Regions from separate parts of the Raoultella sp. genome, predicted to be linked through region 2. Evidence: riboswitches for the same ligand, from Rfam matches in the RefSeq annotation. Region 2 holds a riboswitch; each other region holds the start of a gene.
What was found. Region 2 has a riboswitch for thiamine pyrophosphate ahead of thiM (hydroxyethylthiazole kinase). Riboswitches for the same ligand answer to the same signal wherever they lie in the genome.

Region 1: linked by a shared signal. The riboswitch ahead of thiC (phosphomethylpyrimidine synthase ThiC) and the one ahead of thiM (hydroxyethylthiazole kinase) in region 2 are both predicted to bind thiamine pyrophosphate.
Region 3: linked by a shared signal. The riboswitch ahead of ACZAHD_RS13865 (TenA family protein) and the one ahead of thiM (hydroxyethylthiazole kinase) in region 2 are both predicted to bind thiamine pyrophosphate.

The regions. Positions count from the first base shown of each region.
Region 1 covers NZ_JBCNNS010000079.1:7,799-11,973, reverse strand. The annotation lists gene hemE (uroporphyrinogen decarboxylase) at 1-513, opposite strand, end outside; gene nudC (NAD(+) diphosphatase) at 553-1,326, opposite strand; gene rsd (sigma D regulator) at 1,420-1,917, shown strand; TPP riboswitch at 1,972-2,085, shown strand; gene thiC (phosphomethylpyrimidine synthase ThiC) at 2,171-4,066, shown strand; gene thiE (thiamine phosphate synthase) at 4,066-4,175, shown strand, end outside.
Region 2 covers NZ_JBCNNS010000008.1:48,703-52,877, forward strand. The annotation lists gene ACZAHD_RS02555 (PfkB family carbohydrate kinase) at 1-156, shown strand, start outside; gene ACZAHD_RS02560 (GntR family transcriptional regulator) at 130-876, opposite strand; gene thiD (bifunctional hydroxymethylpyrimidine kinase/phosphomethylpyrimidine kinase) at 918-1,718, opposite strand; gene thiM (hydroxyethylthiazole kinase) at 1,715-2,491, opposite strand; TPP riboswitch at 2,526-2,622, opposite strand; gene ACZAHD_RS02575 (glycoside hydrolase family 28 protein) at 2,829-4,175, opposite strand, start outside.
Region 3 covers NZ_JBCNNS010000072.1:17,254-21,428, forward strand. The annotation lists gene ACZAHD_RS13850 (ABC transporter substrate-binding protein) at 1-434, opposite strand, end outside; gene ACZAHD_RS13855 (ABC transporter permease) at 444-1,184, opposite strand; gene ACZAHD_RS13860 (ABC transporter ATP-binding protein) at 1,181-1,909, opposite strand; gene ACZAHD_RS13865 (TenA family protein) at 1,906-2,598, opposite strand; TPP riboswitch at 2,664-2,765, opposite strand; gene ACZAHD_RS13870 (GGDEF domain-containing protein) at 3,169-4,175, shown strand, end outside.

The sequences.
Region 1 (4,175 bases), on a different contig from region 2:
CATCATTTTCTTGATCACGGTGAAGGCCTTGCTGCTCCCCCCTTCAACCATATAGGTCGCCAGCGTCCACGGGCTACCGGAGAAGCCAATCAGTGGAACCTCGCCTTTTAGTTCGCGGCGAATCGTCCGCACGGCATTCATCACGTAGCCGAGCTCATCTTCCGGATCGGGCACCGGCAGTTTGTCGACATCGGCCTTGCAGGTAATCGTCGAGGTGAAACGGGGGCCTTCACCAGTTTCGAAATAGAGCCCCAGCCCCATGGCGTCCGGGATGGTCAAAATGTCCGAGAAGAGGATCGCCGCGTCCAGCGCATAGCGGCGCATCGGCTGCAATGTGACTTCGCAGGCCAGCTCGGCGTTTTTACACAGCGACATAAAGTCGCCCGCCTGGGCGCGAGTGGCTTTGTACTCCGGTAAATAGCGGCCCGCCTGGCGCATCATCCACACCGGGGTCACATCAACGGGTTGGCGCAGCAGCGCACGCAGATAACGATCGTTCTTCAGTTCGGTCATTTTGCAGTTCCTTAAGCGTCAGGCCGTTATTGTATCACGTCATTCCTCGTCAGCCCGACACATTGCCACAGTGTCTTCTATCAGACGGCGCGCTACCGTACCCGGCGGCGGCAGCAGCGGTAAATCGTCATAGCGATACCAGCCAGCCTGCAGCAGCTCTTTCTTGTCGATCACAATGTCGCCGCTATCATATTCCGCCATAAATGCGGTCATTAGCGACTGCGGGAACGGCCATGGCTGGGAGGTCACATAGCGCAGATTTTTCACCTTCAGACCGCACTCTTCCATCACCTCACGGGCAACCGCCTCCTCAAGGGTCTCCCCCACTTCGACAAATCCAGCCAGCACCGTATGTACGCCATTACGATGGCGGGTGTGCTGTGCCAGCAAGATCGAGTCGTCCCGGCGAATCGCCACGATCATGCAGGGTGCGATTTGCGGGTAATAACGCTCGCGGCAGTGGTTGCAGAGCATCGCCCATTCGGTTTTGCTGGGATGCATAGGATGCCCGCAGTAACCGCAAAATTGATGCGAGCGGTAAAATTCGGCGAGCTGAACCCCGCGTCCCGCCAGCTGAAACAGTCCCGGATCCTGATCCAATAACTGCCGCAACGATCCCATATCATGCCGACGATCCTGGCGCACCATCCATACCGCGTCGCCTTGCCATTCGCCAATATGCAGCGCGTGCTGGCCGACAAGATTGAAATTTACCGCTTCGCCATGTGGTAATTCCCCATCGGGTAACCATAATTTTTGTTCGTGACTGACGATCCACCAGCCGCGATCTAATTTTTCAATAATACGATCCATATCTATTGCACTACCTTCGTTTTACTGGCACTTTTAACATTATATTTACATTTTGGTGAGCAACGTTATTTTCTTAATCTTGCGGAGTCAACCATGTTAAACCAGCTGGAAAACCTGACGAAACGTGTTGGAGGCAGTAATGAACTGGTCGATCGCTGGCTGCATGTACGTAAGCATTTGCTCGTCGCTTACTACAAGCTGGTTGGCCTGAAACCGGCAAAAGAATCCTTTATGCGGCTTAACGAAAAGGCGCTGGATAACTTTTGCCAAAGCCTGGTGGATTATCTCTCCTCCGGCCATTTTAGTATTTATGAACGTATTCTTGGCGAAATGGAAGGTGATACGCCGCTTTTGGCGGCCACCAGGCTCTATCCGCAGCTGGAAGCCAATACCCAGCAAATTATGGATGACTACGACTCCTGCCTCGAAAACGCCATCGATCACGATAATTATCTTGAGTTCCAGCAGGCTCTGTCCGATATCGGCGAAGCGCTGGAAGCCCGCTTTGCGCTGGAAGATAAGCTGATAGCCCTCGCCATTTCGTGCAACCTGCAAGACAACGTCAGCGACAATATCGCGCCGACGGCTTGAGTTGTGAATCGTTAGCGAGTAATTTACAGACATTCTCCCTCTACGGAGGGAGTTGTTATCTTGTCGGAGTGCCCATTTTCCACACTGGAAAAGGCTGAGACCGTTAATTCGGGATCCGCGGAACCTGATCAGGTTAATACCTGCGAAGGGAACAAGAGTAAACTGCGTTTAGCATCTGCCTCTTCATGGCCGATCGCATCTGTTACTCCATCCGTCGTCTGGCAAGCCATATCCTGTTTAACTGGAATGAGCTATGTCTACAACATCACTTACGCGTCGAGAGCAACGCGAACGCGCCCAGCGCTTTATCGACACCCTGGAAGGCACCGCATTTCCCAATTCGCAGCGCATCTATATCCGCGGTTCGCAGGAAGATATTCGCGTGCCGATGCGCGAAATTCAGCTTAGCCCGACGCTTATCGGCGGCAGCAAAGACCATCCTCAGTATGAAGCAAACGAAGCCATCCCGGTCTACGACACGTCCGGCCCCTATGGCGATCCGCACATCGCGATAAACGTTCAGCAGGGTCTGGCGAAACTGCGTCAACCGTGGATTGATGCGCGTCGCGACTGCGAAACGCTTAGCGATCGCAGCTCAGCCTATACCAGAGAGCGGCTGGCGGATGATAGTCTTAACGCGCTGCGCTTTTCCGGTCTGCTTACGCCCAGGCGCGCCATCGTCGGGAAATGCGTGACGCAGCTGCACTATGCCCGTCAGGGGATTGTCACCCCTGAGATGGAATTCATCGCCATTCGCGAAAATATGGGTCGCGAACGCATTCGTGGCGAAGTGCTGCGCCACCAACATCCGGGCGAAGGTTTTGGCGCTCGCCTGCCGGAGAATATCTCCGCGGAGTTCGTCCGGGATGAAGTCGCCGCCGGCCGCGCGATCATTCCAGCCAATATCAACCATCCTGAGTCGGAACCGATGATTATCGGCCGTAATTTTCTGGTGAAGGTCAACGCCAACATCGGTAACTCGGCGGTTACCTCTTCCATTGAAGAGGAGGTGGAAAAACTGGTGTGGTCGACGCGCTGGGGCGCTGACACGGTCATGGATTTGTCCACCGGGCGTTATATTCACGAAACCCGCGAGTGGATCCTGCGCAATAGCCCGGTCCCTATCGGTACCGTCCCCATCTACCAGGCGCTGGAGAAGGTGAACGGTATCGCCGAAAACCTCACCTGGGAAGCCTTCCGCGACACGCTGCTGGAGCAGGCAGAGCAAGGCGTTGACTATTTCACCATCCATGCCGGCGTCCTGCTGCGCTACGTGCCGATGACCGCCGGACGGCTGACCGGCATCGTCTCCCGCGGCGGGTCGATCATGGCGAAATGGTGCCTTTCCCATCATCAGGAGAATTTCCTGTATCAGCATTTCCGTGAAATCTGCGCAATCTGCGCCGCCTATGATGTCTCGCTCTCCTTAGGCGATGGCCTGCGCCCGGGTTCGATTCAGGATGCCAACGACGAAGCCCAGTTTGCCGAACTGCATACCCTGGGCGAGCTAACCAAAATCGCCTGGGAATATGATGTACAGGTCATGATTGAAGGACCGGGCCACGTCCCCATGCAGATGATCCGCCGCAATATGACCGAAGAGCTGACCCACTGCCACGAAGCACCGTTCTACACTCTTGGGCCATTAACCACCGATATCGCTCCCGGCTATGACCACTTCACCTCCGGTATCGGCGCGGCGATGATCGGCTGGTTCGGCTGCGCGATGCTCTGCTACGTCACACCGAAAGAGCATCTCGGCCTGCCCAATAAAGAGGACGTGAAACAGGGATTGATCACCTACAAAATCGCCGCGCATGCCGCAGACCTCGCCAAAGGGCACCCTGGGGCACAGATCCGCGATAACGCCATGTCCAAAGCGCGGTTTGAATTCCGCTGGGAAGACCAGTTTAACCTCGCGCTCGACCCGTTCACCGCCCGCGCCTATCACGATGAAACGCTGCCGCAGGAGTCCGGCAAAGTCGCCCATTTCTGCTCCATGTGCGGGCCTAAATTCTGTTCAATGAAAATCACCCAGGAAGTCCGCGATTATGCCGCCCGACAGCATATCGAAGCCGGTATGGCCGACAAATCCCAGGACTTCCGCGCTCTTGGCGGTGAGATCTATTTACGTAAGGAGCAAGCCTGATGTATCAACCCGATTTTCCATCCGTCCCTTTCCGCTTAGGACTCTACCCGGTCGTCGATAGCGTAGAGTGGATTGAACGTTTGCTGACTGCGGGCGTTCGTACTATTCA
Region 2 (4,175 bases):
CATGCCGGCGGTACGCTTGCCGGGCTGGCCGCTGGCTGGAGCCTGGGGGAAGCGGTTACGCTGGGTAATGCCGTCGCAGCCTGGGTCGTGGGCCATCGGGGCGGAGATTGCGCCCCGGACCGCGAAGCGCTACTCTTCGCACACAAAAACATATAGGTCGCTGCGGCAGTAGCTGATGCTGTATTCGATGGGGTGCTGGTGCTGATCGAGGGCAACCTGCTTGATCACCAGCACCGGGATGGCGCTGTCCATTTTAATATGCGCCTGAAATTCGGCGTCCGGCATCCGGGCGCTGACGCGCGAGCGGGTTCGCTGCGGCAGAATCTGCTGGCTGCGGAAGTAGTCGTACAGCGAGACACTGATCGCATCGACGTCATGGATCAGGTGCGCAGGCACCCAGGACTCTTCCAGCGAAACCGCGTCCTCGTCAACATAGCGAATGCGTTTGAGCATAAACACATCGCTGCCTGCCACGATGGCCAGTTGCCGGGCAACCTCCTCCGGACATTTGACAACGCGTTTGTGCACCCACAGCGTATCCGGCTTCTTACCGCGTAAAACCACCTGCTGAGTAAAACCGCGCGCTTCTTTCAGCGAATATTCAAAGATATTGTTGATCTGTGTCCCGTAACCCCGCGAACGGGTCACCACGCCTTCGTCTTCCAGCAGCTGGAGCGCTTTGCGTACGGTAATACGCGACACGCCGGTCAGTTGGCTGAGATCGCGTTCACCGGGAAGAATATTGCCGTTTTCCAGCCAGCCGCTGCGCACGGCATCCTTGATCGTGTCGGCAAACTTCAGATAGAGCGGCGCGTTATTCGGCGCCGCAATTCGTTCAACAAGCTGGGTAATTAACCGGGTATGCGCCTGTTCCATTTATCTTTTCCTGGCAGAATCCTCACGCCAGTATATCAGGCTTACCACCACGCGTGGAAATGGTGAACCGGCCCGATACCGTGGCCTACCTCCAGCGAATCCGCCTGTGACAGCGCCGCAGAAAGCCAGCTTTTCGCCTCGGCAACCGTCTCTCCCCAGTCGCGATAGCGTGGGCGCAGCGCCGCCAGCGCCGCGGAGAGCGTACAGCCGGTTCCGTGGGTATTTTTAGTCTGGATCCGCGGCGTGGTGAAGCGCTGCTCGCCATCGCGGGTGAACAGCCAGTCCGGGCTTTCCGCGTTGTCGAGATGACCGCCTTTCATCAGCACCGCGCCGCAGCCCATCGCCAGCAGCGCCCGCCCCTGCTCCAGCATCTCTTTTTCATTTTTCGCGTGCGGTGCATCCAGTAGCGCCGCTGCTTCCGGCAGATTCGGCGTGATCAGCGAAACCTGCGGCAGCAGGCGGGTGCGTAACGTCGCCACCGCTGAAGCCGAGAGCAGCGGATCGCCGCTTTTCGCCAGCATCACCGTATCGAGGACAACGTTCTCAATCTGATAGCGTGTTAAACGCTCCGCCACGGCTTCCACGATATCCGTTTCCGCCAGCATGCCAATTTTCGTGGTATCGATGCGAACGTCGCTGAATACCGAATCCAGTTGCGCGGCAACAAAATCCGGGTCGATGCGATAGACCGACTGCACGCCGCGGGTGTTTTGCGCCACCAGCGCGGTGATAACCGAACAACCATAGGCTCCCAGGGCAGAGAAGGTTTTCAGATCGGCCTGGATCCCCGCGCCGCCGCTGGGGTCGGTACCGGCGATAGTCAGCGCATTAATGCGTTTCATCCTTTGTTCTCCCCGTACAGCGCGTCAAGAAATGCCGGGGTAAAACTGCCCGGTCCTCTGCCGCGCGCCGCCACGCCGCCCGCCTGTTTCATCAGGCCGCAGGCGGCGGCGACGTTTTCGAGGCGATCGCCGGGCATGGCGGTACTGGCTGCCACCACCGCCGAAAGCGCGCAACCGGTTCCCACGACCCGGGTCATTAACAGATTACCGCCGGTGACCGCGCGCGTACGCTGGCCGTCGGTGACGTAATCCACTTCGCCGGTCACGGCAACAATGGTACTGATCTGCCGTGCCAGTGCCTGTGCAGCGGGCAGAGCTGCCACCGCAGTATCAGTGGTATCGACCCCGCGCCCGCCGGCACTCATTCCGGCCAGCGCCATAATCTCGGACGCGTTGCCGCGAATGGCGGCCGGCTGCAGGCTCAGCAATTCATGACAAAACGTGCTGCGCAGGGTTAACGCCCCGACCGCCACAGGATCCAGCGCCCACGGTTTGCCCGCATTTTGCGCGCTGAGTGCCGCGGCGCGCATCGCCTGCGCACGGTCGACGGTTAAGGTTCCGACGTTAATCAGCAGCGCATCCGCGAGCGCCGCAAACTGGCTCGCTTCCTGCGGATCGATCACCATCGCGGGCGAGGCGCCGACCGCCAGTAGGACGTTGGCAGTAAAGGTCTGTACCACATCGTTAGTCATGCAGTGAACAAGGGGGGAATGACGGCGAAAAAGATGTTGCAGGTGCGCAATATGCGCGGCATTGAGAGGCTCAGCTTGCATCGTTTGCTCCAGCCAGGCGATGAAGAAGCAACGACCCTTTGGTCTCTGACTTCCCTACGCTGGCATTATCCAGATCAGGTGGTACGGGTTTTTCTCAGCCTTCACGAAGAAGGGCACCCCGAGTCATTTAAATCAAAATCAAATACTTGCGATTAATGCTCCTCATTAATCCCTGCTGAGGATAATGCCAGCGGGAAGTCCAACAAACAAGCGTTAAAACCTGCATGTGTCCCGGGTTGTGTCCCAGGCGATTCTTTAAACCGGGATCATCAATATCCTCCGCTATCGCCGGAGGTTTATCAGATGCGCCTGCCCGCTGAGTGAGAAGGCAATACCACTATGCCGGAAAAGGAACCCATTGCTCAGAGCAGTCAATCGGTGAGTAATGCGCGGCTACAGGGTTAATGGTTGCTGGTGGCGAGGGCTGTATACCGTTTGCGCCAGATGTTAAGCGGGCAAATTCTGTTACCCATTGGGTGCCGGGGCTGAATGTTACGCCATCCATCCGGACCATAAGAGGATGTGAAGCGTCATACCCCCGCAGAATGACCGTGGCAGGCCGGTCGCCGCTGGCATTGACATCCCGCAGTATAATATTCCGGTATTCCGGGAGAGATGTACCGGAAGCTGTAGGTGAATAGTGGGTATCAAACGAAACGGGCCAGCGCGTGTTGCGCATACAGATGTGCGAATACAGAATATCGCTGACCAACCCTCCACGACTGGCATCACTTTTAATACGCAATCCTGATGTGGTCCCGTCAAGCGTAAGGTTACGTACCAGTACGTCGCTGACGCCCGCATTCACCTCACTTCCGATAGACATGCCGTGCCCTGAATAGAAGTGATTGTCCGTGATGGACAGGTGTCGTGAAGGCCCGCTTCCGGCTTTGATGGCAATATTGTCATCACCGGTACGAATGAAACTGTGAGTAATGGTGACATCCTGCGAGGCGCCGGGGTCTATTCCGTCCGTATTTCTTGCCGTCGCAGGCGTATCAATAATAACGCCCCACAGAGTTGCCCCCTGGACATGGTTGAGAACGATATGAAAGTTTGGAGCATGACGCAGGCGCACGCCATAAATGACAATATCATGCGCATCATCTATCTGAATTAACCTCGGGGCGTTCTGCCTGCCGCCGGTAACAGATTGGGCACGGCGCGCCATTTCCCACCATGTTTCATTCTGACCGGCTATTCGCTCTCCTCCCTGCCCGTCAATCGTCCCTTCCCCTTCAATCCCGCCGCCGACGCTGTTTACCATAGAAATAAAAGCCCTGCAGCCGCCCCCTTTCTGGTCGATGGTTCCACAATGTCCCTGTCCTGTGTCATAGCGTCGGGGGTCATTATCTGCGAGCAACACACTCCCTGCATCAAGTCGCAGAAATACGCCAGAGGGTATTTGTAACGGACCACTTTTGAACGTATTGCCCTGCGGACCAGAGGTCAGGCGTACGGCCTGACCTGCGGGACATTGGTTCAGGGCCTGCTGCAGACGGTGCTGTACGCTGGTGCTGCTCTGATGCGCTTCCGGTGAGAGGGTCGTACAAACAGGTTGCGACAGCTGTGGCGGTTGAACAACGCGGCGGTCGCCGAAAGCCTGCGCGCTAGTAGCGAAAAGTAATATTATTCCGCTCAAGGAAACGACGACGGACTGACATATTCTGATACGTTTAATCAT
Region 3 (4,175 bases), on a different contig from region 2:
TGCGCCATCGTCGCCAGCGTAGCCTGCTCAATACCACTTACCGAATAGCCGACTTTTTTCCCTTTCAGGTCAGCGGGAGTTTTGATGCTTTTATCCAGGGCGATGACCGTGTTCAACGGCGAGTTAATCAATGTACCGACCCGCACCAGCGGCAGACCCTCATCAGCGAAAAAGTGCACCTGCGGCTGATAGGTGATAGCCAGATCTGCCTGGCCGGCTGCCACCAGACGCGGCGGCAGGGCCGGGTCCGACGGCGGTACGATCTTAACGTCCAGTCCTTGTGCTTTAAAGGCGCCAATTTGTTCCGCCACCATAATCGGCGCATGGTCCGGGTTAATGTACCAGTCCAGCACCAGGGTCAGCTTCTCGTTGGCCATCGCCTGTCCACTGAGAAGCGCGGTTAATGCGGCTGCGGTGAAAACGGGTTTACGCATGATGATTCCTTATTCCGGCATCCAGTTGATCAGCCGGTGTAATAGAGTATCCACTGCCAGCCATAGCAGAATGGTCAGCAGCACTAAAATAAACAGCGCCGCAAAGCAAACATCGGTTTGCATGCGCGCATTCGCATTGAGCATCACATAGCCCAGTCCTTCGGCGGACCCGACCCATTCACCGATGATCGCGCCGATCGGTGCCACGGCAGCGGCCATGCGCAGGCCGGAGCCGAGCGCTGGCAGGGCGGCCATTAAGCGAACATGTCGGAGCTGAGCTCCTGACGAGGCGCCCATCGTACGAGCCAGATCGAGGTAGTCGTGATTAACCCGTCGCAGGCCGTCAAAAAATGCTGACGTCACCGGAAAGAAAATCACCAGAACCGCCATCATCACTTTGGCGCTCATCCCGAAGCCAAACCACAGCACCAGCAGCGGGGCGAGGGCGAAAACCGGAATCGCCTGGCTGGTCAGCACCAGCGGCATCAGCCAGCGCTGTAGGCGCGGCGACATCACCATGCTCAGGGCCAACACCACGCCGAGCAGCACCCCGAGCGCCAGACCACTGAGGATTTCGCTCAAGGTGACCAGCGTGTGCCAGCCCAGCCAGTTGCGGTTATCCCATAGGGCGGCAGCCACCGCCGAGGGCGACGGCAGCAGAAACGCGGGGATGCCGCTGCGACTGAGCAGCCACCAAAACATCAGCAGGCCGCAGAACACCACACCGCCGCGAAAGAGTTTCCCTCTCATCCGTTGGCCCTCATCAGCTGTTGTAGCAGCTCGGCTTGTCCCATCAGCAGCGCCGGATCGTCCGGCGCCCGCGGCGGCGTTCCCGCCAGGTGATGGGAGTCATCAAGGCCACCGGGCGGCGGCGAGAGTACCAGCAGACGGTGGCTGAGCCGGCAGGCTTCCATCGGGTCATGGGTGATCAGCACCACGGTGCGCTGAGTCAGTAGTTCTGCCGCCAGCGTCTGGATACGCGTGCGGGTAAGGGTGTCCAGCGCGGAAAAAGGCTCATCCATTAAAACGATCGGCCGATCTTCATACAGCGTGCGCGCCAGCGCCGCCCGCTGACGCATGCCGCCGGAGAGCGAGGCCGGACGGTCATCGGCGCAGTGGCTGAGCCCCACCTGCTCTAATAATGTCGCGACCCGCTGGCGATCGACGCGCTCCCCGCGCAGACGGGCGCCAAGCGCAACGTTGTCGCGCACGCTCAGCCACGGATAGAGCAGATCTTTTTGCCCCATCCAGGCCAGACGATGACCTAACGGTCGCCCGTCGCTGGCCTGAACCTGACCGTGGGTAGGGGCGGCCAGCCCGGCGATAATCCGCAGCAGACTGGTTTTTCCGGCGCCGCTGGCGCCCAGCAGCGAAACCCACTCTCCAGCGGGAATATCAAACGACAGCCTGTCAAAAATGACCCGCGAGCCGAAGCGCAGACCTAATTCCCGCACCTCAATTGTCGGAATCTTCACTGGGCGACCGCCGCGGCATTCAGTCCCATCTGCCAGAAGTTGGCTTCCAGGCGGGTGGCGGTGGTGAAGATGGCGCTCAGCTCTGCGACGCGCGATTCGCCGCCACGCTGCTGCCAGACGCTCTCCAGCAGACCGATTGCCGTGGTGACGCCGTCGAGATAGCCCGCATCACCGTAGTTACGGATCCAGGATGCATAGGGGTTGTCGGTGAGCCGGGTGGCCGGGTCGTGGAGCAATCCGAGGCCGATTTCTGCATAGCCAGCCACGCAGGGCATCAGCGCAGCCAGCAGATCGAGCGCATCGCCGGAATGACCGATATCCAGCACGTAGCGGGTGTAGTTCACCGTTTCCAATGCTTCGCTTTCGCTGGCCATTGTCGCTTCGTCCAGCCCCCAGTCCGCGCAATAGCCGACGTGCAACGGTAGTTCGCCAAGAATCGCATTCATTGAAGCAGACGCGGCGCGCATCTCCGGGAGCGTGCGCAGTTTGCTGACCAACAGGGCGTAGCACCGGGCAAAGTGGATCAGGAACAGGTAGTCCTGAGTCAGGTAGCGTCGGAAGGCACGTTCTGGCAGGGTTCCCTCGGCAAGCTGGCGGAGAAAAGGATGGGCAACGTACTGTTGCCAGTCGCATCCCGCCTGCTGGCGCAGACGACCATAAATACCCTGGGTAAAGATCGGAAGAATCACAGGACCTCCTGATAGCGGGGAGATCCGGGTGTGCGGAAGTATGAACAGGTAATGGCGGTAAACTGGCAACATTGCCGACCCGTCCCTTCGCTGGCATGACCCAGATCAGGTTCAAAGGGTTCGGCTTACGCCATCTCAGCCCTCACGGGACACCCCTCGGTTGCGCCATGTTATACGGCATTCACTTTTTGATTACAATCCCGGCTGCGGGCGATTTCGCGCCTGGATATGTGACATTGTCACCTTTCATCACCGCTCAATACTCAGCAGCGGCAGAATTCTGCTGCTTAATTAGCTTTCGATGCCTTTTAACGGGTGATTTGTGCCGAATGAAAAGCATATTGAAAAATACTCTGCAACGGTGAACGCCGACCACGTAGCCCGGCTTCTGTCAGCGACAGCGCCGTTTTGCTTTCCCGTTACACTTTCGATAATCAAAAACGAACTATACTTGCGGCGTCTTCATCTCGTATCTGAACTTTCGACATCATTTCATTAGCTTACGCCATTGGACCAGAGTGGCGATGAGGGGGCGTTCAGAGACGTGGTGCCTGTTCGCTGGAGGGATGCATGTTATTAAAAGAGTTAATGATTTTTGATTTATTAAGTACGCCAGTCTGGGTGGTCCATCCTTTTAAAGAGGCTGTCGTCTACTGTAATCAGGCCTCCAGAATCCTTAGCGGAGAGAGGTCGCTGGATGAAATGCGCAAAGGCACGCTCTCCAGCTGTCCGCAGAGCACCCTACAGAATTATCTGTACTACTTCAAAAATACAGCTGAAGTATTCGAAGTATGGACAATTGAAACGACGGAGGGGCCGTCTCCGGTTTATTGTAAAACCAGCCTGATTAAATCAGAAGAATATGACACATTAATTCTTTTCGAAGCGGTCAAAATCCTGCAGCAAAATAACTCGTTTAAGGCGCTCCCCGCGCATCATTACAAACAGCGTAGTCATCGTTTTTTCTCGCGATTTTTTATGACCAGCTCCGCCCCGATGTTGTTGATAGACCCTGCGCAGGACGGACGAATTATTGATGCCAATATCGCCGCGCTGCGGTTTTATAACTATACGGCCGATGAGATGCGCACTCGCCATACCTGGCAAATCAATATCCTGGGAAGGGATGTGCTTCCCGTTATGCACAGCGTGGCAAGCATGCCCGGTGGCCACAAGCCGCTTAATTTTACCCATATTTTGTCTGATGGTTCTGTCCGCTATGTCCAGACTTATGCCGGGCCAGTGGTGCTGAACAATACCCGGTTGATGCTATGTATTATTCATGACATTACGGAAGAGGTGCATCTGAAGGAAGAACTTGAATTTGCGGCCACTCACGATCCTTTAACCGGATTACTTAATCGACGTGAGTTCTATCGCAATGTTGATTCCTCGTTATTTCATTCAGAAGGTTTTTGCCTGCTGCTGGTTGATGTCGATAATTTTAAAGCGATCAATGACAACTACGGACACCAAAAAGGCGATGAGGCGCTGGTGGCTATTTCCCGAATTCTTGAATCCGCCGCCAAAATTCAGGACAAGATCTATCGCTGGGGCGGAGAGGAGTTTTTATTATT